One region of the Thauera sp. SDU_THAU2 genome, then DNA from elsewhere that is predicted to be linked to it. Evidence: predicted binding sites of a transcription regulator. Region 1 holds the regulator's gene; each other region holds the start of a gene.
What was found. Region 1 encodes FNR, which switches genes on or off when oxygen is low (the NO sensors DNR and NnrR bind a similar motif). Its sites were predicted from a motif close to TTGANCTAGNTCAA; they were not measured.
Positions count from the first base shown of each region.

Region 2: the regulator FNR is predicted to act here: its motif matches at 2,532-2,545, upstream of AAFL97_RS08430 (hemerythrin domain-containing protein).
Region 3: the regulator FNR is predicted to act here: its motif matches at 6,713-6,726, upstream of ubiU (ubiquinone anaerobic biosynthesis protein UbiU).

Region 1 is NZ_JBBWUN010000003.1:901,061-911,189, forward strand. Features, by position in the region: gene AAFL97_RS05310 (MBL fold metallo-hydrolase) at 1-988, shown strand, start outside; gene AAFL97_RS05315 (PHA/PHB synthase family protein) at 1,008-2,801, shown strand; gene AAFL97_RS05320 (Crp/Fnr family transcriptional regulator) at 2,811-3,494, opposite strand; gene AAFL97_RS05325 (SirB2 family protein) at 3,597-3,986, shown strand; gene fnr (fumarate/nitrate reduction transcriptional regulator Fnr) at 4,046-4,792, opposite strand; gene hemN (oxygen-independent coproporphyrinogen III oxidase) at 4,939-6,330, shown strand; gene AAFL97_RS05340 (sulfite exporter TauE/SafE family protein) at 6,474-7,184, shown strand; gene ppa (inorganic diphosphatase) at 7,289-7,816, shown strand; gene AAFL97_RS05350 (sigma 54-interacting transcriptional regulator) at 7,998-9,665, opposite strand; gene AAFL97_RS05355 (2Fe-2S iron-sulfur cluster-binding protein) at 9,916-10,129, shown strand, end outside.
Region 2 is NZ_JBBWUN010000003.1:1,528,568-1,538,696, forward strand. Features, by position in the region: gene bfr (bacterioferritin) at 1-1, shown strand, start outside; tRNA gene AAFL97_RS08405 (tRNA-His) at 182-257, opposite strand; tRNA gene AAFL97_RS08410 (tRNA-Arg) at 273-349, opposite strand; tRNA gene AAFL97_RS08415 (tRNA-Pro) at 377-453, opposite strand; gene AAFL97_RS08420 (hypothetical protein) at 512-1,783, opposite strand; gene AAFL97_RS08425 (DUF2249 domain-containing protein) at 1,815-2,027, opposite strand; gene AAFL97_RS08430 (hemerythrin domain-containing protein) at 2,024-2,479, opposite strand; gene AAFL97_RS08435 (MFS transporter) at 2,653-3,876, shown strand; gene AAFL97_RS08440 (MFS transporter) at 3,903-5,159, opposite strand; gene AAFL97_RS08445 (AraC family transcriptional regulator) at 5,264-6,124, shown strand; gene AAFL97_RS08450 (NAD(P)/FAD-dependent oxidoreductase) at 6,158-7,396, opposite strand; gene AAFL97_RS08455 (DUF748 domain-containing protein) at 7,515-10,129, shown strand, end outside.
Region 3 is NZ_JBBWUN010000003.1:3,654,854-3,664,982, reverse strand. Features, by position in the region: gene lptB (LPS export ABC transporter ATP-binding protein) at 1-39, opposite strand, end outside; gene recX (recombination regulator RecX) at 26-475, opposite strand; gene recA (recombinase RecA) at 496-1,536, opposite strand; gene AAFL97_RS18885 (CinA family protein) at 1,672-2,169, opposite strand; gene AAFL97_RS18880 (phosphatidylglycerophosphatase A family protein) at 2,205-2,687, opposite strand; gene thiL (thiamine-phosphate kinase) at 2,746-3,762, opposite strand; gene ubiT (ubiquinone anaerobic biosynthesis accessory factor UbiT) at 4,062-4,595, opposite strand; gene AAFL97_RS18865 (U32 family peptidase) at 4,716-5,627, opposite strand; gene ubiU (ubiquinone anaerobic biosynthesis protein UbiU) at 5,642-6,658, opposite strand; gene AAFL97_RS18855 (sodium:solute symporter family protein) at 6,786-8,213, opposite strand; gene rocD (ornithine--oxo-acid transaminase) at 8,463-10,129, opposite strand, start outside.

The DNA of each region.
Region 1 (10,129 bases):
GCGGCCCGTCGCCTACGAGACGGATTTCGAAGCCGGGCCGGGCGTGCGTTGCCGTTTTCGCGAAGCGGGTCACATCCTGGGGTCGGCGATCATCGAGATCGATGTCGGTGTGGGCGCGGCAGCGAAGCGCCTGGTGGCGTCGGGCGATCTCGGCCAGCCGATGCGCCCGGTGGTGCGCGATCCGGTGCCTGTCGAACGCGCGGATGTGCTGTGCATGGAATCGACCTACGGCAACCGCGCCCATCGGCCGCTCGAGGCCACGTACGACGAACTGGTCGATGCGATACGGCAGACGGTGCATGGGCGGGGCGGCAACGTCGTGATTCCGGCATTCGCAGTCGGACGGACGCAGGAGATCCTGTTCGTGCTGGCCGATCTGGTGCGCGCAGGCCGCCTCGGGCCGCTGAAGGTCGTCGTCGACTCGCCGATGGCCTCGGCGGTCACGGCGCTGACCCTGGACCACCGCGAGCTCTGGGACGAGGAGGCGCAGGCGCTCTACGCCTGGTGGCAGTCCAGCCAGGGGCGCTTCGACGTCCGCTTCGTGCAGGACGTCGAAGAGTCGATGGCGCTGAACGAAGTCCGCGGCGGCCTGGTGATCATCTCTGCCAGTGGCATGTGCGATGCAGGGCGGATCCGGCATCATCTGCGGCACAACCTCGGCCGCAGCGAATGCGCGGTCGTCATCGCCGGCTTCCAGGCCGCGGGCACGCTGGGCCGGCGGCTGGTGGATGGGGCACAGCAGGTCACGCTGTTCGGCGAGCGGGTGCCGGTGCGCGCGCGCATCCACACCATCGGCGGGCTGTCGGCGCATGCCGACCAGCCGGCACTGCTCGACTGGCTCGGGCACTTCAAACAGGCACCGCAGCATACCTTCGTCGTGCATGGAGAGCCGCTCGGCGCACTGGCGCTGGTCGATGCCATCCACGACCGGCTGGGATGGCGGCATGTGCTGATGCCCGAGCCCGGGCGGACCTACGCCATCCAATGAATCGCATGGGAGATCGGCCATGAACCGGAAAACCAGGGGATCGGCGAAGAAGCGGAATCGGGGAGAAGGCGACGCGGCCGGGCAGGCCCGGTCCGCCGCGCCCCGGCCGCCGGAGTTCTACAAGACCCTGCACCGCATCAACGAGGGTCTCGCCGAGGCGGCCGATCCGCTGGGGCTGGCTGCGCCCATCGTCCATGCGCAACTCGCCTGGCTGGCCCATCCCCAGGAGCTGGCCGAGCGCGCCATGCGGCTGTCGTCCGACTTGTGGCGCCTGCAGTGGCATACCTGGAACCGCGCCGTCGGCCTGCCCAGCACCGATCCGATCGAACCGCATCAGGACGACACGCGGTTTGCCGATCCAGTGTGGACCGAGTCGCCGACCTGGGATCTGATCAAGGAGTGGTATCTGGCCTTCACCCATCACACCCAGGACATGCTCTACGAGACGCCGGCGCTGTCGAGCAAGGAGCGGCGGCGGGCGGCGTTCTGGTGGCGCAACTGGCTCAATGCGGTGGCGCCGACCAATTTCCTGCCGACCAACCCGGTGGCCCTGCGCAAGGCGGTGGAAAGCGGCGGCGTCAGCCTCGTGCGCGGCCTCGAGAACTTCGTCGCCGACCTGAAGGCGGGCGACATCAGGATGACCGATCCCGACGATTTCAAGGTCGGCGAGAACCTCGCCACCACGGCGGGCGCGGTGATCTTCCGCAACCGCCTGCTCGAAGTCATCCACTACGCCCCCAGCCAGCCGCGCGTCCACGCCGAGCCGGTGGTCATCGTCACGCCCTGGATCAACAAGTTCTACGTGCTCGACCTGACACCGAAGCGGAGCATGATCCGCTTCCTGCTCGATCAGGGGCTGGACGTCTTCATCACGAGCTGGAAGAACCCGGATGCGTCGATGGGCGAACTCACGTTCGACGACTACCTGCTCGAAGGCGTTGATACCATCGTGCGCGTCGCGCGCGAGTTCACCGGTGCCCGGCAAGTCCATGCGGTGGGTTACTGCATCGGCGGCACGGCGCTGGCGATGTACATGGCCTGGGCCAGCCGCCGCCACGACGAGGATACGGCGCCGGTCGCCGACTGGACGCTGTTCACCACGCTGGTGGACTTCCACAGGCCCGGCGACATCGAAGTCTTCATCGACAAGAGCAGCATCGACTACCTGTGCAGCAAGATGGCGCAGAAGGGCTATCTGGATGGGGCCGAGATGGCGGCTTCCTTCCGCCTGCTGCGCTCGAACAGCCTGATCTGGCAGTACGTGGTCAATGGCTGGCTGTACGGCGAGACGCCGCCGCCCTTCGACGTGCTGTACTGGAACATGGACTCCACGCGCATGCCGTATGAGATGCATGCCTGGTACCTGCGCGAGCTGTACCTGCACAACCGGCTGATCCAGCCCAACACCCTCGAAGTCGCCGGCGAAAAGCTCGACCTGTCGCTGATCCGCCAGCCCCTGTACGCGGTCGCGGCCGAGGACGACCACATCGCACCCTGGCGCCAGACTTTCGCCATCAACAACCATGTGGTCGGCAGCCGGCGCTACGTGCTGTCGAGCTCGGGGCACATCCTCGGCATCCTGAATCCGATCGTGCATCCGCCGAAGCGGCGCTACTGGGTCGCCGATGCGCGCCGTTCCGACACCACCGACAGCTGGCGCCAGCGCGCCGAGCAGCACCAGGGCAGCTGGTGGGAAGACTGGATGCGCTGGCTCAAGCCGCGCGTCGGCCCGGAGGTCGAGGCGCGGCCGGTCGCGAACGACGCTTTCCCGGCCTTGTGCCCGGCACCGGGAAGCTACGTGCTGGAGCCCTGAGCCGCGTGCTCAGACCTGGTGGCGTGCCAGGCGGGCAGGGTCGTGCAGCGTGATGTGCTTGCCGTGCACGCTGATCAGGCCGGACTCGCTGAGGTCGTGGAAGATGCGCGACAGGGTCTCGGGCGTCAGGTTCAGGCGCGAGGCGATCACCTGCTTGCTGGTGGGCAGGTCGATCTCGCAGGGCGAGTCGCTGTCGGCGACCTGCAGCAGATAGCCGATCACGCGCTGGATGCTCGAGCGCAGCGAGTAGGTCTCGACGTCCTGGATCAGGCCGTGCAGGCGGATCGACATGCCGGCGAGCAGCTTGTGGGCGAAGGAGGGGTCCTGGTCGATCAGTTCGCTGACCACGGCCTGGCCGACGTGGATCAGCGCCGTTTCGGTCAGCGCCTCGGCGAACACCGGGTAGGGCTTGTTCATGAACATCACCGCTTCGCCGAAGCTCTGCATCGGGCCGATGATCTCGACGACCTTTTCCGTGCCCTGCGGCGAGGAGAAGGCGAGCTTGACCTGACCCGAGACGACGAAGTAAAAGCCATGCGGCTGGTCGCCGCGCTGGAACAGGACTTCGCCGCGGGCGATGTGGCGGTCGCGGGTGTAGCGGGCGATGCGCTCGATGTCGGCTGCGGACAGTTCGCCGAAAAGCGGAATGCGCTTGAGCAGCGCGGGGATGTCTATGGGTGGGGTGCTGGCCATGTGCGGGCGCTCCTGATGGGAAGCCGTCTCGTTTGTCGGCCTCCATTCTAATTGAGGGCAGGGGCCAAGGCGGCCGTGCCGCCCCTGGAAAAAAGGAAGAACATGTATTTCGCCATCAAGCATCTTCACGTCACCTGTGTGGCGCTCAGCATCCTGGGCTTCCTGCTGCGAGGCTACTGGATGATCAGCGGCAGCCCCTTGCTGAAGAGCCTGCCGGCGCGGGTGCTGCCCCACGTCGTCGATAGCGTCCTGCTGATCACGGCGATCGTGCTGGCGGTGATGATCCAGCAGTATCCGTTCCAGGCGGATTGGGTGACGGCCAAGGTCATCGGGCTGGTCGCCTACGTCGTGCTCGGCACCATTGCGCTCAAGCGCGGCAAGACGCGCTCGCAGCGGTTGTTCGCGTTTGCTGCCGCGCTCGCGGTGTATGCGTGGATCGTGTCGGTGGCGCTGAGCAAGAACGCTGCGGGCTATCTGGCCGCCGTCGCCTGACGGGGCGGTCGAGGCAGCGAGGCGGGAAGGGGGCAAAAACAGGCCGGAGGCAGGCGCTCTCAGCGCCCGCAGCCGGCCGTCTGATGCTGGACCAGCTTGCGCAGCCTGGTCGTGTCGAGCAGGCGGATGTGCTTCTGCTGCACGGCGATCAGGCCTTCTTCCTGGAAGCGGGAGAAAGCGCGCGACACTGTTTCGAGCTTGAGGCCGAGGTAGGAGCCGATTTCCTCGCGCGTCATGCGCAGGTGGAATTCGGCCGCGGAAAAGCCGCGCGCGGTGAAGCGCTGCGACATGTTGAGCAGGAAGGCCGCGAGCCGCTCCTCGGCGCGCATCGAGCCGAGCAGCATCATCACGCCGTGGTCGCGCACGATCTCGCGGCTCATGACCTTGTGGAACTGGTGCTGCAGGCCTTCGACCTCGTGCGACAGTTGCTCGAGCTTGGCGTAGGGAATCACGCACACTTCGCTGTCTTCCAGCGCCACCGCGTTGCAGCTGTGGTTTTCGGTGCTGATGCCGTCCAGGCCGAGGATCTCGCCCGTCATCTGGAAGCCGGTCACCTGGTCGCGGCCGTCCTCGAGCAGCACGTCGGTCTTGAACGAGCCGGCACGAATGGCGTAGATCGCCTCGAAAGGATCACCCGCACGATACAGGCTCTGCTGGCGCTTGACCTTGCGGCGGCCGCCGACCAGTTCGTCGAGCTGGTGCAGCTCGCTGTCGGACATGCCGAAGGGCAGACACAGCTCCACGAGATTGCATTGCGAACAGGCGGTCTTCAACCCGTTCATGGTGACTGGCACGCTTGCCCTCATCTGCACGATAATTCCGTTTCCTTCAGACACTGTCTCGGGCGCCCTCATCAGTCCATCGGTTCCGGTCTGTTCCTGCCCGTTGATCCACGTCAACCAAAATATTGCGGTGTTCTGCCATTGTTCGGCAGACACTCAAGTTTCAGATCATGACCGACCAGAACGAACTCATCTTCGACCCGCAGCTCATCCGCCGATTCGACATCAACGGTCCGCGGTACACCTCCTACCCCACTGCGGATCGCTTCGTCGAGGCATTCAACGCTGATGCCCTCAAGGATTGGCTTGCCAAACGCGCCATCGGCGGCGTCAGCAAACCTCTCTCATTATACTTCCACATCCCGTTCTGTAACACGATCTGCTACTACTGCGCCTGCAACAAGATCATCACCAAGGATCACGGGCGCTCGGCCAAGTACCTGAAATACCTGGCCAAGGAGATCGAGATGCAGGCCGCCTGTCTGGAGGGCGGCCACCAGGTGACGCAGCTGCACCTGGGCGGCGGAACGCCCACCTTCCTGTCGCACGACGAAATGCGGCAGCTGATGGCATCGGTGCGCGAGCATTTCACGCTGGTGCCGAACGGCGAATATTCCATCGAGGTCGACCCGCGCAAGGTGGATTACGACACCGTCGCGCTGCTGGCTGAACTCGGCTTCAACCGCATGAGCGTCGGCGTGCAGGACTTCGCCGAGGACGTCCAGCGGGCGGTCAACCGCATCCAGAGCTTCGAGGAAACCAAGCTCGTCATCGATGCCGCACGTGGCAACGGCTTCAAGTCGGTGAGCATGGACCTGATCTACGGCCTGCCCAGGCAGAACGTGATCAGCTTCAACCGCACGCTCGAACAGGTGCTGGAGATCTCGCCCGACCGCGTCTCGCTCTACAGCTATGCGCACCTGCCGGGCCTGTTCAAGCCGCAGCGCCGCATCTCGCAGGACGACATGCCCACCGCCGACACCAAGCTGCAACTGCTGCAGCTCGGCATCCGCCGCCTGACCGAAGCGGGCTACGTCTATATCGGCATGGACCACTTCGCCAAGCCGGACGACGAACTGACCGTCGCCCAGCGCCAGGGCCGGCTGCACCGCAACTTCCAGGGCTATTCGACCCAGGCCGAATGCGACCTGCTGGCCTTCGGCGTGTCGGCGATCGGCAAGATCGGCCCGGTGTATGCGCAGAACGTCAAGACGCTCGACGACTACTACGACGCCCTCGACCGCGACGAGCTGCCGGTGCTGCGCGGCATCGAGCTGAACGCGGACGACCTGCTGCGGCGCTCGATCATCCAGGCGCTGATGTGCCACTTCGAGCTGTCGATGCAGTCGATCGAGATCGCCCACCTGATCGATTTCCGCGAGTATTTCGCCAGCGAACTCGCCGACCTGCAGGAAATGCAGAAGGCCGGGCTGGTCAGGATCGACGGCGACTGGATCAGCGTGGAGCCGGCCGGCCGCCTGCTGGTACGCGGCATCGCCATGGTGTTCGACCGCTATCTGCGCGCAGACCGCGAGCGCGCGCGCTACTCGCGCGTGATCTGAGGGGCGGGCGGGTATCACGTGCCGCCAGGGAGCTGCCTGGACGGGGGTGTCCGCCTGCGGCCGCATGCCGCAGCAGTATGCGTGCCAGCGGCGTAGAATGGGCGGTCTTTCCCCTCTGGCCCTCTCCCGGTCCCGTTTCGACCATGCCTGAAACCGGCTATTTCGCCGTCTTCCTGATCGGCCTGCTCGGCGGCACACACTGCGTGTCGATGTGCGGCGGCATCGTCGGCGCGCTGACCGCCCAGGTGCAGGTGCCCGGCAGCAGGCCGCAATGGCCGCTGCACCTGGCCTACAGCGTCGGCCGCATCAGCACCTACACCGCGCTGGGCGGCCTGGTGGGGGCGCTGGGTTCGGTCGGCATGCTGTACGACGGCATGCTGCCGGTGCAGATGGGCCTGTACGTGCTCGCCAACCTGATGCTGGTTGCGCTCGGCCTCTATCTGACCGGCTTCACCCGCCTGCTGGCGCCGGTCGAGCGCGCCGGCCACGTGCTGTGGCGCCGCATCCAGCCCGCCACCCGCCATTTCCTGCCGGCGCGCTCGGTCAAGCAGGCGCTGCCGCTGGGCCTGCTGTGGGGTTTCATCCCCTGTGGCCTGACCTATTCCATCCTGGCGACCGCGCTCGTCACCGGCTCCGGCGCCCGCGGTGCGGGGCTGATGCTCGCCTTCGGCTTCGGCACGCTGCCCAACCTGCTGCTGGCCGGCATGCTGTTCAAGCGCTTCCGCGACTTCACCCGCAACGCCAAGGTGCGTTTCGCCTCCGGCCTGCTGGTGCTGGGCTTCGGCGTGTTCGGCCTGATCCACGCGCCCACGCTGGGCGGCGCGCTGTGGGAGGGCGTGGTCTGCCTGACCTGAGGCGCCGGCCGGGGGCCGCAGGCGCGAATCCGGGGCGATGATGCAGTGCAGGGCACGCGGATTTCCCCCTATAATCCGCGCACAATTTTCCACGGGAGGGAATCATGGGTTTCGATCTGGTCAGCGCCGGCAAGGACGTGCCGAACGACATCAACGTCATCATCGAGATCTCCGCGCAGGGCGATCCGATCAAGTTCGAAGTGGACAAGGACAGCGGTGCCGTCTTCGTCGACCGCTTCATGGGCACGTCGATGCGTTATCCGCTGAACTACGGCTACGTGCCGCACACCATCGCCGGCGACGGCGATCCGGTGGATGTGCTGGTCGTGACCCCCTTCCCGCTGGCTCCCGGTGTCGTCATCCGCTGCCGCCCGGTCGGCGTGCTGAAGATGGAAGACGAAAGCGGCGTCGATGCCAAGGTCGTGGCCGTGCCGGTGTCCAAGCTGACCCCGCTGTACGACAAGGTCCAGACCACCGACGACCTGCCCGAGCTGCTGATGAAGCAGACCGTGCATTTCTTCGAGCACTACAAGGATCTGGAGCCCGGCAAGTGGGTCAAGGTCGTGGGTTGGGGTTCCGTCGAAGAAGCCAAGAAGGAAATCGTCGACGGCCTGGCTGCCGCCAAGAAGTAAGCCGCCCTGTAGTTTTCGGGGTACCGAAAACGCCCCTGCGCTTGCCATCGCATGGCAGCAAGCGCAGGGGCGTTTTTCCGTTCAGCAGGCCGGCTCGGTGGCATGGCACGCGAGCAGCCGGCCGACCCGTGATCGACATCCGGCCTCCGGGCAAGGGCCCGGGATTCCAGCGCGCCGTGCCTTAGCCGGCCTGCTTCTTGATCCGATAGTTGAGCTGTGGCCGCGTCATGCCGAGAAGGCGGGCGGCGGCGGCCAGATTGCCATTGGCCTGGTCCACTGCGCGATTCAGCAGGTTTTGCTCGAATGCTTCCAGCGAAACGCCGGATGCCAGTACGGCTGCGACCAGATCCTGGGGCGGCCGGTGCGCCGCCTCGAGTTCGCCCCGGGCGCTGAGTGCATGCTCCTGGCTGTCATCGGGCAGGGCGCCGATGAACAGGTGTTCGATTTCGATCAGGCCATTCTGCGGGGCCAGAATGGCTCCGCGTTCGAGGACATTCTCCAGTTCGCGGACGTTGCCGGGCCAGGGGTGCAGCTTCAGCGCGTGCATGGCCTTGTCGCTGATCCCGGCGATGCGCTTGCCGTGCAGCGTCTCGAAGCGGCGGACCAGGGCATCGACGAGGGCCGGGATGTCGCCGGGGCGCTCGCGCAGCGGTGGAATCGTCACCGGATAGACGTTGAGGCGATAGTACAGGTCGCGCCGGAACGTGCCGGCACTGACGGCCTTCTGCAGATCGACATTGGTGGCGGCCACCAGCCGGACGTTGATCTTGCGCGTGCGCTCGTCGCCGAGCCGCTCGATTTCGCCTTCCTGCAGCACACGCAGCAGCTTCGCCTGCGCGGGCAGGGGCAATTCACCCACTTCGTCGAGAAAGAGCGTGCCGCCGTGAGCCCGTTCGAACTTGCCCGCGCGCGAGGCGTGGGCGCCCGTGAAGGCGCCGCGCTCCACGCCGAACAGCTCCGATTCGATCAGTTCATCGGGCAGGGCTGCGCAATTGACCGCGACGAAGGGGGCGTCCTTGCGTGCGCTCATCTCGTGCAGCGTTCTCGCGAAGCGTTCCTTGCCGACGCCTGTTTCACCGAGCAGCAGGACCGAGACGCTGGTCGAGGCGGCCCGGCTGATCAGATCGTAGGCATGGAGAAAGGATGAGCTGCTGCCGATGAGATCGGGCGTCTTGCGCGGACAGGCGATCGTGTGGCGCATCGCCTCGATTTCCTCGCGCAGTTCGAGCAGGCGTCCGACGATCGAATCGGCTTCGAAATAAGGCCTGAGCTCGTCGGCGTCGGGCCATTCCTCGGCGGGCTTGCCGACGATCCTGCAGCTTTCGCAGCCCGTCGCTGCACATTCGGTTTCCTTGAACAGGATGAAGCGCCCCATGAAGGCGCTGGTATAGCCCGAGGCGTAGCCGATCATCATCCAGCACACGGGCTGATCCACTTCCCCGAAGGCCTGGACGTGGGCCTCGGCTTCCCAGGCACCGTGCCAGAGGAATTCGCCATAGAAAGTGCTGGCCTGCATGTCGAATTCCAGACGTACCGGTTCGACGCGCGCACACCCCTCGAGCATGTGCAATTGCGGCCCGACGACGAATGCATCGGCAGGTTCGCATGCCTGGCGGGTCTTGCGCGCAAGCTCCGCGTCGCGCATGCCGGAGGCGAAGCCTATGCGCGTGAGGATGCGGCGCGCCTGCTGCTGGCCTACGGAGGCGATCAGTTCCTTGCGCAGTTCGGACATGGCGCCCACATGCAGCAGCAGCATGCGGTGCTCGCTCAGCCAGATATGCCCGTCTTCGGGTGCGAACCGGAGCAGGCTGCGCAGGTCTGCGCTCTCCGGGTATTGGATGGTGGTCACGGATCTCCTCCAGATTGGCGTCGCCTCCGCTCTGCCGGCGGCTGGCTCTCCCGGACCCTCGGTACCGTCCGGACACCGGACGAAGCTTAAACGAGTGCTTGTGCTTGGGGGACAGGGAAAGCATGATTATAAATAAAATCTCGAGAAAACAAGTGGGCGGCATGATTCTTGTATCTGTCGCCGTGAGCCGCCGGTCGTGTGGACGAATTGCCGATCGACGGCAAGCACATCGAAAGAGGAGACAGCCCGGATGAGGCAGAGATTTGTGGTGGCGATCGAAGGTTGCGGCGAAAGACTCAGCTGCGCGGACAGCGACAACGTGTTGTGTGCCATGGAAGCCCTTGGCCGCAAGGGCATCCCGGTGGGCTGCCGGGGTGGCGGCTGCGGCGTGTGCAAGGTCAGGGTGATGCAGGGGAGCTACCACACGCACCGCATGAGCCGTAGCTGCGTATCCGAAGCGGAAG
Region 2 (10,129 bases), 630 kb from region 1:
AGGCACGGCCGGTCAGGTGTGGCCGGCTGAGGGCTGATCAAGGCCATCGGCGCATCCGGCGAGGCAGGTCATCGTCGGATGCGCCGGATTTTCGTGAATCGAGCGCAGGCCGGCTCGGCAGAGCCATGTGCATGCAAAACAAAAAGGGCTGTGGATCAGTATCCACAGCCCTTGCTGTATGTGGGGCGACATACCGGAATCGAACCGGTGACACCTGGAGCCACAATCCAGTGCTCTACCAACTGAGCTAATGCCGCCACTAAAACCTGTCCTGGCCTGCCCGGCAGGGATCGAACCTGCAACCCCCAGCTTAGAAGGCTGGTGCTCTATCCAGTTGAGCTACGGGCAGAGTCCCGCGGGCAATCGGGGTGTGAGCTGGTCGGGGTGGAGGGATTCGAACCCCCGACATCTTGCTCCCAAAGCAAGCGCGCTACCGGACTGCGCTACACCCCGAGAGCCGCGAACTATACAGAGGTCCCGGCATGTCGTCAAACATCTTTTGCGGGATTTTTCATGTTTCCCGCGCGCGCTGCCAGTTACGCACAACGCGTAGCATGTTGAGCAGCAGCCACCCGAATTCGATAAGCATCAGCAGCCCGGCGATACGCGCAGCGGCGGCCACGAACACGCCCAGCACGAGGGCGGCGAGTACCGCGAGATGGAGCTTCAACTGCTGCTTGACCGGGGTGTCGGGCAGCAGCTTCTTCATGTTCGGGGCGCGGATGCCGGCCTGGGTGAGGTTCAGCCAGGCGAGGAAAGGGACGATCTTGTACAGCATGGCGCTGATCGCGCCGGCGAAGCCGCCGTGCAGGATGAGCACGCCGGCGAGCACCGACCACTGTCCGCCGTCGTCGACGAGGTTGGCGCCGAGCGCGGCGATGCCGGCGAGCATCGCGAGCATCGCCGCGCGGAAGGCATGGAAGGGCGCATCCGGCGTGCTGCGGCGGGTGCGCGCCTGCAGCCGCAGGGTCAGTATCGTGAAGGCGCCGAAGGCAAGCATCAGGGCGGTGCCGAGCACGATGCCGGCACCGTCCGCAGCGGTCGAGCGGGCCAGCGACCACGACACCAGGCCCGCCAGCACCACGGGTGCCCACCAGCGGGTGAAGCGGGCAGGGTAGCTCGGCGTGATCTGGAACATCGGCACCACGACCCAACTGGTCGCGGCCAGCAGGATGCCGCCCCAGCCCAGCCAGCCCCAGGCAGCATGCAGGTCCACAGCCTGGGCCAGCGGTATCGGCAGGGTCGCGCCGCGGCCGATGGCGAAGGCGAGCGCCAGCCCCAGCACCGCGGTCACCGCCAGACCGATCAGGGCCAGGCGCAGATCCCGCGGCGCGTGGCTGGCGATCTTGACCGCCGGCGAGCGGATCAGGCCGGCCAGCGCGGCGATCAGGAAGATGCCGATGCCGCCGAGCAGCAGCATGGCGCCGCCGATGATGGCGTCCGGGAGGCCGAAGGCGAGGCCGCCGGCGAGCCCGGCGGCGCCGAAGGTGAGCAGCGCATGGCTGCTGCCGGCGACGCCCAGCACCGCGGGGACGCGGACGCCGGCGACCACGGGCAGGATCTGCTGCAGCGCGCCGATCATCACCTGCAGCATGAAGCCGGCGGCGAGCAGGTGGACGGCGGCGAGCGCGCCGGGCGTCCAGCGCGAATCGAGCACGCCGTCGCCGAACAACAGCACGAGTCCGGCACAGATGCCGAACAGCGGCGCCGTCAGGAAGAAGCGCAGCGGTGCCGACAGCGGCGGCGTGTCTTCATAGGCGAGCCCGGGATTGGCGCTGCTCATGGTTTGCCTGCGGGGTTGCGCGCGGGAGCCGTCACGGACGGCCGATCAGGATCTCCACGGCGCCGTCGTCGCGGATGCTCACCTCGTTGCGATAGCCGTCGCGGTCGAGCATGCGCAGCAGCGGATGCGGCATACGATCGAGCAGCAGCGTGAACTGCTGGCCGGACTGCAACTCGGCCAGTGCTTCCATGGCGCGCTCGAAGGGTTCGGGAGGCTCCAGGCCGCGGGCGTCGACGATGGTCATGATGCGTGCTCCACGGCAAGCGTTTGCGAAAGATGGCTACAGAGCTCGTCCCGGGCATGGGCGAGGCGGGCGTCGCACATCGGATAGAGGATATTCTCTTCCTTCATGTTGTGCTGCTGCATCATGATCAGCAGGGTTTCCGCCTCGCCGGCGAAATCGTCCGTATCGCGCGCCTGCAGCGCCGCGCGCAGGCGTTCGAGCGCGGCGCGCATGTCGACGTGCTCGCCGCGCATGACCTGGGTCGGCCCCTGGGTCATGCCGGTGGCGGTTTCGAAGGCGGGGAAGAGCTGCTGCTCCTCGGCGTCGAAATGGGCGTTCAGGCCGTGGGCGAATGCTTCCAGGGCTTCGCTCGCGCCTTGCCAGTCATGCTTGGCGGCGAGCGTTTCGGCGCGGGCGAAATCGTGATCGCAGGCGCGGTGATCGTGGGTCATCAGTTCGGCTATCGTGCTCATGGTCTGCTCCGATGGGACTGAGGCCATTCTCCGCCGTGTCCGGCGGCTGGCATTGATACGAGTCAAGTCGGGTAAGGCGCTGCCGGCCGGCGCCGGGCGGTTCGCATTCGATTCGTTTGAGGAATCGCGGGCCGCGCAGGCACAATCGCGCTTTTCGTTCCGCCGGAGGCGGCATGTCGAATGCGGCTGCGCCGGGTGCCTGGAGCCGGATCTTCCTGCCCTTTGCGCTCGGCTACTACCTGTCCTACCTGCTGCGCACGGTCAATGCGGTAATCTCGCCGGCGCTGACCGGTGAGCTCGAGCTGTCGGCGGCGCAGCTCGGGTTGTTGACCAGCATGTATTTCTTCGCTTTCGGGCTGGCGCAGATTCCGGTCGGGATCGCGCTCGACCGCTATGGCCCGCGCCGCGTCGAAAGCGCCTTGCTGCTGCTGACCGCGCTGGGCGCGGCGCTGTTCGCGCAGGGCGACTCGATCGGCAGCCTCGGGCTGGGGCGGGCGCTGATCGGGCTGGGTGTGTCGGCCTGCCTGATGGGTGCGCTGAAGGGCTTTGCGCTGTGGTATCCGCCCGAACGGCAGAGTTCGATGACGGGCTACGTGATGGCCTGCGGGGCGATGGGGGCGCTGACCGCCAGTGCGCCGCTCGAAGCGCTGATTCCGCTGCTCGGCTGGCGGGGCGTGTTCTGGGGCATCGCGGCGGTCGCACTGGCGGCTTCGGCCAGCCTGTTCCACAGCTTGCCGCGGGAGGCGCCGGCTGTCGGCAAGCAGAGCCTGGCGAGCGCCATGCGCGGCGTGGCAGGAATTTTCGCCGCGCCGGCCTTCCTGCGCTTCGCCGGCTCCTCGCTGTTCTTCGTCGGCGGCTTCATGGCGCTGCAGAGCCTGTGGGCCGTGCCCTGGCTGATGCACGTCGAAGGACTGGAACTGGCCGCGGCGGCCCGCACGCTGTTGGCGCTGAACCTCGGCATGTTGGCCGGGCAGTTGTCCATCGGCATGTTCGGCGTGCGTCTGGCCCGCCGCGGTGTGCAGCCCCTGCGCCTGCTGCAGGTCGGCTATGCGGGCCTGCTGCTGGTGCTGGCGGCGATCCTGTTCAGGGTCGGTCCGGTCGTCGTGACGTGGTTCCTGCTCGGCGTGCTGTCGGCGGTGAATTCGCAGTCCTATCTCGCGGCGGCGAACAATTTCCCGCGCGAGATGTTCGGCCGGGTCAGCACCTCGATCAACCTGATGGTCTTCCTCGGTGCCTTCCTGGTGCAGTGGGGGATCGGTCTGGTGCTCGATCTGCTGCGCAGCTGGGGCTGGGCGATGCCCGACGCGCTGCGGTTCGCCCTTGCCGTGCTGTTGTTGCTGCAGGCCTTCAGCTACCTGCCGCTGCTGGGCAAGCGTGCGGGAGGAAGCGGGAACTGAGAGACGCGAAGCCTGAGCTTCTCCGCTCAGGCCGTTGCATGCCGCCGCTGCCGGGCGGCGCGTGCGGCAACGCCCAGGCCTGCCAGCCCGGCCGAGCAGACGCCGAGCACCAGTGCCAGGGCCGAACCGTAGAAGATGCCCGAAGTCATGCCGGCATCGAGCATGGCGCCGAATATCGGTGCCGCGATGCAGAAACCCAGGTCCAGCCCCGAATACACCGTGCCGTACACGCGCCCGGTCGCGCCGGGCGGTGCCGCGCGCTTGATCAGCATGTCGCGCGAAGGGCCGGCCAGACCGATCCCCAGGCCCGCCAGGGCCGTCATCGCCAGCGCCGCCGTGCCCGGCAGCAGGCCGGAACCCACCAGCGCCAGCAGCACGGCCGTTGCGAGCAGGCACACGCCGATGGTCTTCTCGAGCCGCTCCACGCGCGTGACGAGGAAGCCACCGACCACCATGCCCGCGGCGCCGCACAGCATGTAGCCGGTGACCACCATCGCCGTCATCGACAACGGCAGGCCGTACAGCCGTTGCAGCGTGGGGCCGGCGAAGCTCTGGATGGCCGACAGCGAGCAGGTGCTCCAGAAGAAGAAGGAAAAGCACAGCCACACCGAAGGCAGCTTGAGGAAGGCGAGCGGATGCTCCTCTGCCGCCGCCGCGGTGCTTTTCGCGGCCTGGCCGGCCCACGAGCCCTGGCGATCGTCGAGCGCGTCGCGGTTCCAGACCATGATGGCCAGCACCGCCAGCGCCAGTCCGGCACCGGACAGGCAGGCGATGCGCCACGAGCCCGTGGCTGCGGTGATGCCGGCCATGAACACCGGCGCCGTCGCCCAGCCCAGGTTGCCCGAGATGCCGTGCACCGAGAAACCGTGTCCCAGCCGCTGCGGCGACACGCGCTTGTTGAGGATGGTGAAATCCACCGGGTGGAAGGGCGCGTTGCCCAGTCCTGCCATGACCGAAGCCAGCAGCAGGCCGGCATAGCTGCTGGAAGAGCCGGCAAGCAGCCCTGCCAGCACGAAGCAGGAAAGTGCGCAGAACAGCACCGGCCGGGCGCCCACGCGATCCACCAGAAAGCCCGACAGCGCCTGGCCGACGCCCGATATCACGAAGAACACCGATACCAGCAGGCCCAGTTCGGAGTAGCTGAAGCCGAATTCCGCGATCAGGAACGGGAACAGCGGCGGCAGCAGCATGTGGAAGAAGTGCGACGAACCGTGCGCCAGGCCGATCAGGCCGATGGTGCGGGCGTCCTGCCGCAGCGAGGGGGTGTGTGCGATGGAGCTCATGCAGCAGATGATAGGCAGCGCGTCGGCGGCAGATATGCGACAGCAGGACATATACTGTCGAGATCATGCCAAACCAAGCCAGACTTCGACCTGCCGCGCCTCGAATGAAATCCCGTGCGGGAAGTTCCCCGGCCTGCGTGGTGGCGGCAGCGACACCGCATCTCTACATTCCCACGGCCGAACGTCCGGTGCGGGCGAAGATGCGCAAGCTGCGCGCCGATACGCAGGTGATGCCTCATCGCCACCCCTGGGCGCAAGTGGCCATCTCCGCCACCGGCGTGATCCGCCTGAGCACCGAAGGCGGCACCTACATCGTGCCGCCGTGGCGCGCGCTGTGGATTCCGCCCGGCGTGGAGCATGCGGTGACGGTGGTGGAGGATGCCGACATGCGCACGCTCTACTTCCATCAGCCGGCCGGGCGCTTCGGCCCGGACGTGGCGCCTGGGGACGATGGCCCCTGGCGCGGCTGCCGGGTGCTGGAGATGTCGGAGCTGCTGCGTGCCCTGGTGCGCGAGATGCCTTGCGTACCCGACGATGCGCCGCCGCTGCCGGCCGGGCTGAGGCAGCGTGAGAAGCTGCTGAGCGCGCTGATCCTGGACGAACTGCGCAGCGCCAGTGCCGTGCCGCTGGGCGTGGACCTGCCCCGCGACAAGCGCCTGCGCCAACTGTGCGAGGCGGTGCTGGTCGATCCCACGCGCCATGAGACCCTGGCCGACTGGGCGTCCGACACCGGGGCCAGTCCGCGCACCGTCGCACGCCTGTTCCGCCATGAGCTGGGGCGGACGTTCACGCAATGGCGGCAACAAGTCATCCTGGCCCGGGCCGTGGCCCTGGCCGCGGGCCGCATGCCGGTCAAGCAGATCGCCGCGGAGCTGGGCTACAACAGCCCGAGCGCTTTCAGCGCCATGGTGCATCGTGCCGTGGGCATGCCGCCGGCACGTTTCCTCGGACTGCAGGACGACTGAAGGAGGGCGGCAGCGGCTGCCGGCTAGCGTGGCTCAGGCTGCCAGCCCGCAGGCCACGCCCGAGGACCAGGCCCACTGGAAGTTGTAGCCGCCCAGATGGCCGGTGACGTCCATCACTTCGCCGATGAAATACAGGCCGGGGCAGGCGCGCGCCTCCATCGTGCGCGAGGACAGGGCGTGGGTATCCACGCCGCCGAGCGTGACTTCGGCCTTGGCATAGCCCTGCGTGCCCGACGGCGCCAGCTTCCAGCCCGACAGCGTGGCGGCGATGGCGCGCAGCTCGGCATGGCGGAAGCCGTTCATCGGCTTCGTCCAGCCGTGCAGTTCGCACCAGGCATGGGCGAAGCGGCGCGGCAGGCGCTCGGCCAGCAGATTCGCGAGCAGGGTGCGTTCGCCGGCGTGTTCGAGCAGCCAGTGCTCGGTATCGAGGCCCGGCAGCAGGTCGAGCGCGACCGGCTCGCGCTCGTCGTCGCCGTAGGCCTGGGCCTGCCAGTAGTTCGACACCTGCAGGATGGCCGGCCCGGACAGGCCGCGGTGCGTGATCAGCGCGGCTTCGCGGAACACCGGGCCGCGGCAGCGGGCTTCGACTTCGAGCGAGATGCCGGCCAGCGGCGCGAGCCGCGACAGGGTCTCGGGCGGCAGCGTCAGCGGCACCAGCGCCGGCAGCGGCGCGATCACCGGCAGGCCGAACTGCTCGGCCAGCCTGTAGCCCAGCGGGCTGGCGCCGATCTTCGGGATCGACAGCCCGCCGCTGGCCACGACCAGGCTGTGGGCGGCGAAGCGGCCGATGCTGGTGTCCACCAGGTAGCGTTCGGCATCGCTGTCGCCGCGGGCCACTTCCAGCACCTTGGCGGGCATCGCCCAATCGACGCCGCCGTCCTCGCATTCGCTGCGCAGCATGTCGATGATCTGCTGGGCGGAATCGTCGCAGAACAGTTGGCCCCAATCCCTTTCGTGGAAATCGATGCCGTGGCGCTGCACAAGACCGATAAAATCCGCCGCCGTGTAGCGCGACAGCGCGGAGCGCACGAAATGCGGATTGCGGCAGAGATAGTTTTCCGCGCCGACCCGGCGGTTGGTGAAGTTGCAGCGCCCACCGCCGGAAATGCGGATCTTCTCGGCCAGCTTTTCGGCGTGATCGACGAGCAGCACACGGCGGCCGCGCTGGCCGGCGGTGGCCGCGCACATCATGCCGGCGGCACCGGCGCCGATGACGATCACGTCGTAGCTGCGGTCGGCCGGCCGCCGGCCGGAGGGGGCTGAGTGCGCCACGTGGGTACCTGCGATGACGAAAGCGGCGCAGAATACGCGCTGCGCCACCGGGCGGCAAACCACGCCGGCCGGAGGGCGCGACGAACAGATCGAGAATGTCAGCTTGCTGGAGTTTTTTATGACTGATACCACCACCGGCCCGAACGCACCGCTCCGCAAACGGAGCCTGCTTCGCCCGGCGTTGTGGACCGCGGGTGTGGTGATCGTGATCGGCGCAATCGGCTTCTTTGCCGTGCCGCCGGTCGCCAGGCACTACGCCGTGAAAATCCTGGGCGAGACGCTGGGCCGGCCGGTGTCGATCGAAGGTGTCGCGCTCAATCCCTTCACCGCCACGGCCGAAGTGCGCGGGCTGAAGATTCTCTCCGCCGATGCCGGCAGCGAGGCGCTCGCCTTCGATGCGCTGCGGGTCAATGCCGAACCGGTCCAGTCGCTGATCCAGCGCGGCGTGGTGCTGCACGAAGTGGCGCTGCGCGGGCCGCGGCTGGAAATCGGCATCGACGAGGGCGGGCGCCATAGCTGGAGCGACGTCGCCGAGCGTATCGAAGCGATGCTCGCCGACAAGGAAGAGCCGGCCGACGACGAGTCCGGCGCGCTGTTCTCGATCGGCAACATCCGCATCAGCGGCGGCCACGTCCGCGTGGACGACAAGCCGCGCGGATTGGTGCACGAAGTGGCGGACCTGGAAGTGGGCCTGCCCTTCATCTCGAACCTGCCGGTGAAGGTCGACGTCTTCGTCGAACCCAGCCTGTCGGCCACGCTCGACGGCAACCCGCTGCTGATGAAGGCGCGGCTCAAGCCGTTCGCGGATTCGCACGACACCATCCTCGACGTCGTGCTGGACAAGTTCGACCTCACGCCCTGGCTGGTCTATGCACCTTTCGATCCGGCATTCAGCCTGCCGTCCGCCCAGCTCAGCAGCAACATCGAACTGTCGTTCAGGCAGGCGCCCGAAGGCACGCCCGAACTTGCACTGAGCGGGCCGCTGAAGCTCGAAGCTTTCCAGCTGCTGGACAAGGACGGCACGACGGTCGCGAACATCCCCGAGTTCGAGCTCGAGTTCGCCGACGTGCAGCCGCTGATCAAGCGCTGGCATTTCACCCGCCTGCGGCTGGCCCAGCCCGAGATCGACCTGGTAAGGCTGGAGGACGGCGGCATCAACCTGATGAAGCTGCTGCCGGCGACGGCGGAGCAGGCGGCCGAGGCGAAACCGAACGGCAACAAGCAGCAGAAGGGGAAGAAGGAGGAAGCGAAGGCGGCCGGAGAGCCCGCGGCGGATGCCGCACCCGGGGCCGCTGCGGCCGAGAAGCCCGACTTCCTGCTTGCGCACGCGCGCATCCGCGATGGCGTCGTGCGCTTCGAGGATCGCAGCCTGAAGCAGCCCTTCAAGACGCGGATCGAGGCGATCAACCTCGACCTGCGCGATCTCGCCACCGATTCCGACATGCCGGCCGAGATCCGGCTCGACTACGTCAGCGATGCCGGCGAGAAGCTGGTGCATGAAGACCGCCTGCGCCTCGAACCCTTCGAGTTCGACGGCCTGCTGAACTTCGAGTCGATCCAGGCGCCGCGCTATGCGCCTTACCTCGCCGAAGCCCTGCCCGGCGGCGAACTGCGCAGCGGCACGCTCAGCGGCGCGCTGCGCTACAAGCTCGCGCTGGACGACAAGGGCGAACCCCGCATCGACCTCAAGGCCGACACGCTGGTCGTGCGCGATTTCGCCCTGGCGCTGAAAGGCGCCAAGGACGCCGCGCTGAAAGTGCCCGAACTGGACGCCACGGAGGCGGTGCTCGACCTCGACGCGCAGAGCGTCAAGCTCGCCACGCTCGGCATCAAGGGCGCGAGCGTGTCGGCGGTGCGCCTCAAGAACGGCGACATCGACCTGCTCGGCATCACCGGCCCGGCGGCGAAATCCGGCAGCAAACCCGCAGCGCAAAAAGGCGCCAAGGCCAAGGGCGGCAAGCCGGCCGCCGAAGCGCCGTGGGTCGTCGCCGTCGACAAGTTCGCGCTGCAGGCCGCGTCGATACGGGTCGAGGACCGCACGGTGAACAAGCCGGTGGTTCTGGCGGTCGACAACATCGGCCTGGAAGTGGACGGTTTTTCGACCGCCAAGGATGCGCTCAGCCAGCTCAAGCTCGACTCGCGCATCAACCGCAATGGCCGGCTCGGCGTCACCGGCAGCCTCGGGCTGGAGCCGTTGAAGGCGGATCTCCGCATCGACGCGCGCAGCCTCGACCTGCTGCCGGTCCAGCCCTACGTGCTCGAGCAGACCAAGATCTCCATTTCCCGCGGCGCGCTCAACACCCAGGGGCGGCTCAGGCTCGACACCGGCCGGCGGGGCGATCTGCGTGCCAATTTTCGCGGCGACCTCAGCGTCGGCAACTTCGCTTCGGTCGACCGGCTCAATGCCACCGATTTCGTGCGCTGGCGGACGCTGCGCATCGGTGGCATCAATGCCACTTCCGAGCCTTTCTCGCTGGCGGTGCAGCGCATCGCGCTCGACGATTTCCAGACTCGCCTGATCCTCGACGAACAGGGCCGCTTGAACCTGCGCGAAATCCAGGGCGAGCAGGCCGGCGGCGGCGAGGCCGCGGCTGCCGCACAGCCGCCCCCGACGCCGCCTTCGGCGCTCGATCCCTTCATCGACCCGGCACTCGCCAATACCGGCCCGCGCCAGGTCGAAGGCCAGCGCAGCGTCGAGCTGCCGCCGGCGCCGGCCGAACCGCCGCCGCCGAT
Region 3 (10,129 bases), 2.8 Mb from region 1:
GTAGCGCTTTTGCAGGCCAGCGACCTTAAGCAGACTCATCGTAGGGCTCTTTCAGCAGCTTGCGGATCAGGTCGGGTGCGAAGCCGCGGGTTTGCAGGAAGCGCGCCTGCCGCGCCCATTCGCGGGCATCGGCGGGCGGCGTGGTGAAGCGGCTGCGCAGCACGCTGCGCGCACGCTCTGATTCCGATTCTGCACATTCGCTGGCGATTGCCTCGTCGACCAGGTCACGGTCGAGGCCACGCCGGGCCATTTCGCTGCGCAGGCGGCCGGCGCCGAAGCGCGCCGCCTTGCTGCGCACGAAAGCCTGGGCGAAGCGCTCGTCGGACTGCAGGCCGAGCTCGCCCATGCGTTCGATCACCGCCCGGATCTCGTCCTCGTCGCCGTGGGCCGCGAGCTTCTTCGCCAGTTCGGCGCGAGAGTGGTCGCGGCGGGCGAGGTGGCGCAGGGCGCGTTCGCGCAGGCTCGGTTCGGCCATGGCAGCCGCTGGCGTCCCGATCAGGCCTCGTCCGCCGCGACGGCCGGGGCTGCGCCGCCCGACGGCATCTCGGGCAGGCTGACGGCGGCACGGACCTTGTTCTCGATCTCGCGCGCCAGCGCCGGGTTGTTGCGCAGGAACTCGCGCGAGTTGTCCTTGCCCTGGCCGATCTTGTCGCCGTTGTAGGAATACCAGGCGCCGGACTTGTCGACGATCTTGTGCACCACGCCGAGGTCGATGATCTCGCCTTCGCGCGAAATGCCTTCGCCGTACAGGATGTCGAAGTGCGCTTCCTTGAACGGCGGCGAGACCTTGTTCTTGACGACCTTGACGCGGGTCTCGGAGCCGACCACTTCGTCGCCCTTCTTGATCGTGCCGGTGCGGCGGATGTCCATGCGCACCGAGGCGTAGAACTTCAGCGCGTTGCCGCCGGTGGTGGTCTCGGGGCTGCCGAACATGACGCCGATCTTCATGCGGATCTGGTTGATGAAGATCACCAGCGTGTTGGTGCGCTTGATGTTGGCGGTCAGCTTGCGCAGCGCCTGCGACATCAGGCGGGCCTGCAGGCCGGGCAACTGGTCGCCCATCTCGCCCTCGATTTCGGCCTTCGGCGTCAGCGCGGCGACCGAGTCGATGACGACGATGTCGACGCCGCCCGAGCGCACCAGCATGTCGGCGATCTCGAGCGCCTGTTCGCCGGTGTCGGGCTGCGAGATCAGCAGGTCCTCGATGTTGACGCCGAGCTTCTCGGCATAGCCGACGTCGAGCGCGTGCTCGGCGTCGATGAAGGCGGCGGTGCCGCCGAGCTTCTGCATTTCGGCGATGACCTGCAGCGTCAGCGTGGTCTTGCCGGAGGATTCAGGACCGTAGATCTCGACCACGCGGCCGCGCGGCAGGCCGCCGAGGCCGAGCGCGATGTCGAGGCCGAGCGAGCCGGTGGAGACGGTCTGGATGTCGCGCTCGACGTTGCCGTCGCCCATGCGCATGATCGAACCCTTGCCGAACTGCTTTTCGATCTGCGAGAGCGCGGCGGCGAGTGCCTTGGCCTTGTTGTCGTCCATGAAAACTTTTCCTGAGTGATGGGCTGATTATGGCACAGAGCTTGCAGGGATTTTCGGCGGCGAACTGCCGCAGCCGTGAGAACAAGGTCTCTGACAGCGTCAGCTTAGCATCTGTATTTATATACAGCAAATATGTCACGCAATATCCGCGCCAGCCAGTGCGATCAAGCGGCGCAGCGCCTGGATGACGGTCTGGCGCCGCACTGCCTCGCGGTCGCCGGCCAGTTGCAGCGTCTGCACCAGCGTGGCCGCGCCGCGCCGCGCCCAGGCCACGCACACCATGCCGACGGGCTTTGCCGGCGTGCCGCCGCCGGGGCCGGCGACGCCGGACACGGCGATCGCGACGTCTGCCGTGCTGCGGGCCAGCGCGCCTTCCGCCATTTCGGTGACGGTCGCCTCGCTGACGGCGCCGTGCGTTTCGAGCGTCTTGGTGCGGACCCCCAGCATGTCGGTCTTGGCCGCGTTGGAATAGGTGATGAAGCCGCGGTCGAACCAGGCCGAGCTGCCGCTGGTGGCGGTGACGGTCGCCGCGATCCAGCCGCCGGTGCAGGATTCCGCGGTGGCCAGCAGCCAGCCCCGCGCGGCCAGCGCGGCACCGGCCGTGGCCGAGAGTTCGTTCAGTTCGCTATCCATCGTTCGCATGTGTGCTGAAGGGGGGCTGGGGCCGGTCAGCGGCCGAACAGCTGGACCAGGATGGCCAGCACGAGCAGGGTGTAGCCGGCGGCGATGATGTCGTCGAACATCACGCCGAAGCCGCCCTTGAAGCTGCGGTCGGCCCAGCGTACCGGCGGCGGCTTGACGATGTCGAAGAAGCGGAACAGGGCCACCGCGGCTGCCTGCCAGCCCAGCGTCGCCGGCGTGAACGCCAGCACCAGCCAGATCGCCACCATCTCGTCCCAGACGATGCCGCCGTGGTCGGGCACGCCGAGCGCGCGGCCGGTGCGTTCGGCGGCGAGCACGCCGGCGATGAACAGGCTGGCGAGCAGGGCCAGGAAGACGAATTCCGACAGCGGCGCGCTGAGCAGCGGATACAGCGCCCAGCCCAGCAGCGTACCCACCGTGCCCGGCGCCCATGGCGACAGGCCGGAGCCGAAGCCGAGCGAGATGAAGTGGGCGGGGTGGCTCATCATCAGTTTCAGAGTGGGGCGCATCGGCTCGCTCCGGAAGATGGGGTGTGCAGAAGAACGGACGTGACGGCGGCAGCGATGTTCATGCGAAGTGATCGTAGCCGTTCGGGTGCAGGATCTGCTCCTCGCCGTCGGCCGTGCGCAGCAGGCATTCGCCCGCCCGGTCGGTGATCCGGCCGATGCGGTGCAGCGGCAGCGCGAGCCGGCGCGACAGCGCGTCGATGTCGGTGCGCGCGGCGGCCGCTGCGGTGAATAGCAGTTCGTAGTCGTCGCCGCCCGCCAGCAGGCAGGCGCGGGCCTTGTCCGCGGGCGCGCCGGCCGCGAGCAGCGCCGCCAGCGGCAGGGCCGCGCTATCGACGACGGCGCCGGCGCCCGACTGCGCCAGGATGTGGGCCAGGTCGCCGAGCAGGCCGTCGGAGACGTCGAGCATCGCGCCGGCCAGCCCGCGCAGGGCCAGCCCCAGCGCCACGCGCGGCTGCGGGCGCTGCAGCGCGGCGATGCAGCCTGGGCGGTTGGGCTGGTTCAGATCGACTTCGCCGCGCAGCGCAGCGAGGCCGAGCGCAGCCAGGCCGGGCTGGCCCGAAACCCACAAGTCGTCGCCGGCGCGGGCGCCGGCGCGGCCGATCGCTGCGCCCGCCGGCACTTCGCCGATGATCGTGACGGACAGGTTCAGCGGCCCGCGGGTGGTGTCGCCGCCGGCCAGGTCCACGCCGAAAGCGTCGGCGCAGGCGTAAAAGCCGCGCGCGAAGGCGGCGATCCAGTCCTCGTCGGCCGCCGGCAGCGCCAGCGCGAGGAAGGCCCAGCGCGGTTCCGCGCCCATCGCGGCGAGGTCGGACACATTGACCGCCAGCGTCTTCCAGCCGAGGTCCTGCGGGTCGGTGTCGGCGAAGAAGTGCGTGCCGGACACCAGCATGTCGGTCGACACGGCCAGTTGCATGCCCGGCCGTGCGCGCAGCAGCGCCGCATCGTCGCCGCCGGCGAGATCGGTATGCCGCGTGCCGCGGCTGAAATGCCGCCGGATCAGGTCGAACTCGGATGGCGGCGCAGATGCGGGCCGTGAAGAGGTGGCGGGCGGGGTGGATTCGGGCGGGCGGGGCATGGCGCGGGCGCGGCAGCGAAGCGGGGGGCGCAAGCTTAACGCAGATGCTGCCGGCTCGCCTGCCACCCCAATCGCCGCCGCCGTTTGCGAGAGGCCATCATCGATTCGTGGATCACCAGGCATCCTCGCCGACAGCCGAGTTTTCGGCAGGCGCGACTTCAGTCGCGAATGGGTGCGACAGCGCCCTTTCCCAAACGGGGCCGGTCTGCGGCCCGCTTGCGCGGCTCGGCGCCCCCCGCTCGGCGCCCCCGGCTCGGCGCCCCCGGCTGAAGTCGCGGTTATGGATGCTCGTCGGTGCGTCAGCGACCGAGGCCCAGCTTCGCCTTCAGCGCGTCCCAGTCGACCGCATCGAGCGTGTTCTTGACCAGCAGGCCCAGCTCGGTATCGCCTTCCATGCGCAGGCGGCGGCTGAAGAACAGCGTGTCGGGGTCTTCCTCGCGCAGGGCCAGGGCGATGAAGTCGCGCGTGGTGGCGGAGATGACCAGATCGGGCTTGCCGTCGCCGGCAGCCGGCGCGGCGCGTTGGAAGCCTTTGTCGGCCAGCGTGAAATCGAGCCTGAGGCCGGCATCGAGCACACGCATCTGCAGGTGGCGGCCGCTCAGCGGCGCCAGCGTATCGCGCGGCAGGATGCGGTCGAGTGCGAGGTTCAGCGCCAGCGTCAATGCCAGGGTGGGCGGCTGCTGCGGCAGGCGCCCGGCCAGTTTCGCCAGCGGCGCGGGCACGGTGAAATCCGGCACGCGGAAGTGCGCCAGGCGCTCGCCGATGCGGCGGCGCAGGCTGCCGGGCAGCAGCACGGATGGCGGCGGGAAGGGCAGGGAAGGCAGGGCGGGCATGTTCGGACTCCGGATGGGCGAAACGAGAATGGCGTCAGGCGAGCGAGGCGGTTTCCGCTTGCGCGGGAGCCGCGGGCCCGGTGCGGCAATTCCTCGACAGGAGGCTGGCCATCGAGGGGCTCAGGCCGCCACGTACTGCTCGGCGCCGGCGCGGCCGTGCCAGAAGCCGTTGCACGGGGCTTCCACCATCAGTTCGCGGCTGGCGGCGAGCGCGGCGGCCGGTGTCTGTGTGCCGTCGAGGGCGGCGCGGAACAGCTCGACGATGCGGCGGGTGTCCGTGCCTTGCGGGCTGATGCGCAGCACTTCGGCGTTCTGCCGTACCGCCGGCAGGTCGCCGAGCAGGTTGTGCACGCGGGCGGACTGGGTCTGCACGCCGTTCAGGGTCAGGAAGGGCTCGCCCTCGCGAGTGCGCAGCGTGATGCCGTCCATGATGGCCAGGCAGCGAAATTCGCAGGTGTCCTTCTGCAGGTTGAAGTGGCGCGCGGTGAAGCAGCGTGCCGAATGCGCCAGCGGCAGGCGGCCGTAGGCGAAGACTTCGGTCTCGATCGCTGCGGCGAGCGCGGCGCGCACGGCGGCGAGCGCAGCCCCCGACATCTCGGGCGCGACCGCCCAGCGCGTGGCGCCGGCGTCGATCATCAACTGCAGCGTCGCCGGGTTGAAGATGTTCAGCGTCGGGCCGGCGACCCAATCAGTGGCGCCGGCTTCGCCGAGCAGTCGTACCGCGCCGATGTCGTTGGCTTCGACGCGGAAGCCGGGCCGGTCTTCGGCGCTTTGGCGGACGATGCGGCGCAGCACCTTGAGGTCGGATTCGGATTCGATCAGGCCCTGGGTGCTGATGACCACCTCCTTGCCGGCGGTGGCCAGCATGTCGCCGACTTCGAGCCAGTCGTCGAGGCGCAGTTCGTGGCGGCGCGAGCAGACGGTTTCGCCGAGATAGACGCTGTCGACCGGACTGTCGGCGATGTCGGCGTAGAAGTCGAGCACGCTCTGGCGCGGCCAGTAGTAGAGCAGGGGGCCGAGGGCGAGTTTCATCGGGCGGGTTTCCATCATTTCCACGGACGGTAGTAGGCGCCGAGCGTGTGGCTCTGGCCTTCGGATACCTTGTTGAGTTCGGCCATCCAGCCCGGCAGCACGCTGAAGGCGTCGGCGCCGCCGGCGGCGAGTCTGTCGAGCGCGGCGCGCCACACCTGGGTGACCTGGGCGACGTAGGCCGGGCTGCGCTGGCGGCCTTCGATCTTGATCGCGCGGATGCCGATGCGCGCCAGCTCGGGCAGCAGTTCCAGCGTGTTGAGGCTGGTCGGCTCCTCGAGCGCGTAGTAGGTCTCGTCGTTGACCTCGAAGCGGCCCTTGCACAGCGTCGGGTAGCCGGCGCGCTCGCCGTCGGCGAAGCGGTCGATCAGGATGCCGTTGAGGCGGGTTTCCATGCCTTTCGGGGTCTCTTCCCAGCGCACGTGCTTGCCGGGCGAGCAGGCGCCGTTGCAGTTGGGCGATTCGCCGGTGGCGTAGGCCGACAGCGCGCAGCGGCCTTCGACCATCACGCACAGGCCGCCGAAGCCGAAGACTTCGATCTCTACCGGCGTGTTGGCGACGACGTGGGCGACCTGGGCCAGCGACAGCACCCGCGGCAGCACCGCGCGGCGGATGCCGAAGCGCTCGTGATACCAGTTGACCGCCTCGTAGCTGGTGGCCGAGCCCTGCACCGACAGGTGCAGGCGTAGTTGCGGATGGGTGCGGGTGGCGTAGTCCATCAGCCCGGGATCGGCCAGGATCAGCGCGTCGACGCCGAACTCGGCGGCGCGGTCGATGGCCAGGGTCCAGCTCGGCCAGTTGTCCGCCTGCGGGTAGGTATTGAGCGCCAGCAACACCTTGCGGCCGCGGGCGTGGGCATAGGCGACGCCTTCGCGCATCTGCGGCGGGTCGAAGTTCAGGCCGGTGAAGTTGCGCGCGTTGGTCGCATCCTTGAAGCCGAGATAGACGCAGTCGGCACCGTGGTCGACGGCGGTCTTGAGGGCCGGCAGGCTGCCGGCGGGGCAGACGAGCTCGATCGGGGCAGGCACGATGATGGTGTCCGGAACGGGAAAAACTCCGCCACCTTAGACGAGGGGGCGGGCCGTTCGTTGATCACCATCAAAGCCGGGCGCCGGCAGCGCCGGCGAGGGGGCGCCGTTCCCGCGCTGCCCGCGGTTTCGCTCAGTGCGTGGCGCGATGCACGCCGGGCGCCGGGCGCGGGCCGACATGGCCGCCGATCAGCATGCCGAGGGCGCTGGCGAACAGGCCGTAGAGCTGCGGTTCGATGTCGCCTTCGGCGACGAAGATCTCGCACAGGATCCAGGTGCCCAGGCCGAAGCCGATCGCCAGCGCCGCGCCGAGGTTGTTGGCCCGCTTCCAGAACAGGCCGGCGGCCAGCGGCACGAAGGCGCCGGCCAGCGTCACGCGATAGGCGTTCTCGACCATGTGATGGATCGATGCGTCGGTGCTGGTCGCGTACCAGGTCACCAGCGCGGCGAATACGGTGATGGTGATGCGGGTGCTCCACAGGAACTGGTGGTCCTTCATGCCCGGGATGAAGCCGCGCAGCACGTTCTCGGTGAAGGTCACCGACGGCGCCAGCAGCGTGCCGGAAGCCGTGCTCATGATCACCGACAGCAGCGCGCCGAAGAAGATCACCTGGGCGTAGAAGGGCATGTACTGCAGCACCAGGGTCGGCAAAATGAGCTGGGAATCCTGCTCCATCAGGCGTTCGACCATCGCCGGGTCGATGATGTTGGCGGTGTAGGCCAGGAACAGCGGCACCGCGGCGAAGAAGAAATAGCCGGCACCGCCTAGCGTGGTGGCCCAGACCGCGACGAACTCGTTCTTCGACGAGTTCACGCGCTGGAACACGTCCTGCTGCGGGATCGAGCCCAGCGCCATGGTGACGAAGGCGGCGATCCAGCCGATGATGTCGAGCATGTCCAGCGTCGGCAGGAAGTCGAGCTTGCCTTCGGCGGCTGCCTGCGACACCACGACCTCGAAGCCGCCCGCCATGTCGCCGGCGAGCCAGGTGACGTAGAGCAGGCCGAGGACGATGACGATCATCTGCACGAAAGTGGTCACCGCCACCGACCACATGCCGCCGAACAAGGTGTAGAGCAGCACCACCGAGGCGCCGATCAGCATGCCCTGGTTCATCGATACGGCGTCCGCCGACAGCACGTTGAACACCAGCCCCAGCGCGGTGATCTGCGCCGCGACCCAGCCCAGGTAGGACAGCACGATGCAGATCGACAGCACCAACTCGGTCGTGCGGTTGTAGCGCATGCGGAAGAAGTCGCCCAGCGTCAGCAGGTTCAGCCGGTACAGCGGGCGGGCGAAGACGAGGCCGAACAGCATCAGGCACACCGAGGCGCCGAGCGGGTCGGAGATCAGGCCGCGAAAGCCTTCCTCGAGAAAGGTGGCCGAGATGCCGAGCACCGTTTCGGCGCCGAACCAGGTCGCGAACACCATCGCCAGCACCACCACCATCGGCAGGTTGCGGCCGGCGGTGACGTAGTCCCGGGTGTTGTGTACCCGGGTGGCGGCGACGAGCCCGATCGCGATGGACACGACCAGGTAGGCGACAACGAGCCAGAGCATCATGTTGGGCGTCTCCAGGCGGCGGGTAGAGGGGCCAGGGGCAAGGGGGCGACGACGGCGAAGCCGGCGGATTCTAGCAACGAATCGGGCGCATGTTGCAGTGCAATTTTGCACTGTTCCGGTTGTCGTGCAGCAGCGCCCCGCAAGGGGCGGGACGGGATGCGCCGAAGGTGGCGCGGAGACGCTCCCGGAACGGCCTCGCAACGGGGGCCGGCACTGCTGTGCCGGACCCGCATGGCCGCGCCGGCCTCGTCAACCCGGCAGGCCGGCCAGCGTGTCGATGACGACGTTCGCGCCTTCGCGCAGCACCGCTTCGTCGATGACCAGCGGCGGCGCCAGCCGCAGCACGTTGCGGTTGGTGTCGCGGGTGGCGATGCCGCGTGCCAGCAGGCATTCGGCCGCATGGGCGGCGCTGAACCCGGGGTCGAGCTCGATGCCGACCAGCAGGCCGCGGCCGCGCACTTCATGCACGCAGGGCAGGGCGGCGGCACGCAGTTGCGTGCGCAGTGCCTCGCCCAGCCGTTCGGCCGCCTCCCAGGGGCGGGTTTCGGCCAGCAGCGCGAGTACCTCGGTGCCGACTGCCGCCGCCAGCGGGTTGCCGCCGAAAGTCGAGCCGTGGTCGCCGGGGCGGAACACGTCCATCACCGCGTTATCGGCGAGGAAGGCCGAGACCGGCAGCAGGCCGCCGCCGAGCGCCTTGCCCAGGATCAGGCCGTCGGGCCGCAGGCCTTCGTGTTCGCAGGCCAGCAAGCGGCCGCTGCGGCCGAGTCCGGTCTGGACTTCGTCGGCGATCAGCAGCACGCCGTGGCGGCGGCAGATCTCGGCGCAGCGCGCCAGGTAACCGGCCGGCGGCACGACGATGCCGCCTTCGCCCTGGATCGGCTCGACCAGGAAAGCCGCGGTGCGCGGCGTGATCGCCGCTTCCAGCGCATCCGCGTCGCCGTAGGGGATGCGGCGCAGGCCGGGCGGGAAGGGGCCGAAGCCGTCGCGGTACTGGTGATGAGAGGAAAAGCCGACGATGGTGATCGAACGGCCGTGGAAATTGCCGTCGCAGGCGATGATCTCGGCTTCGTCCTCGGCGATGCCCTTGACCTTGTAGCCCCATTTGCGCGCCGCCTTCAGCGCCGTCTCGACGGCTTCCAGGCCGGTATTGACCGGCAGCGCACGCTCGTAGCCGAAGGTGGCGCACAGGCGTTCGAGGAAGACCGGCAGGCGGTCGCTGGAAAAGGCGCGCGAAGTCAGCGCCAGGCGCTGCGCCTGCTCGGTCAGCGCGCGCAGCAGGCGCGGCTGGCCGTGGCCGAAGCTGACCGCCGAATAGGCGCTCATCATGTCGAGGTAGCGCCGTCCTTCCACGTCCCACAGCCACACGCCCTCGCCGCGCTGGAACACCACCGGCAGCGGCGCATAGTTGGCGGCGCCATGACGCCGTTCGCGCTCGCGCAGATCGCTGCCGTCCGGGCCCAGCGCCGCCGCGGCGAATTCGAGCGCCCAGCGCGCGCTGCGGCCGTCGGCATCGAGATCGGGGCGGTATTCGACGATCTCGAGGGCGAGGAAGTCGTCGCAGCCGCGCAGCGCCAGCAGGGCGTCGGCAAGTTCGCGGGGGTCGAGGCCGCCGGCTTCCGGGCAGGTCACGGCGGGCACGGCCCGCGGCTCGAGGGCGTCGAGGTCGAGGCTGAGGCCGAAACCTCCGCCGCCCGCGCGCGCGATCGTCAGTGCGTCGCGGAACACCGCCGCCAGGCCGCGCCGCCGGATCTCGGCGATGTCGAAGATGCGCACGCCGAGCCGCTGCAGCAACTGCAGTTCCTCCACCTCCCAGGCCCGCGCGCCGACGATGCAGACCCGTGCCGGCTCGAGCCGCGGGCCGGGGATGCCGGCCAGGGCCGGATCGCCTTCGCCCAGCAGCGCCGCCAGCGGCATGC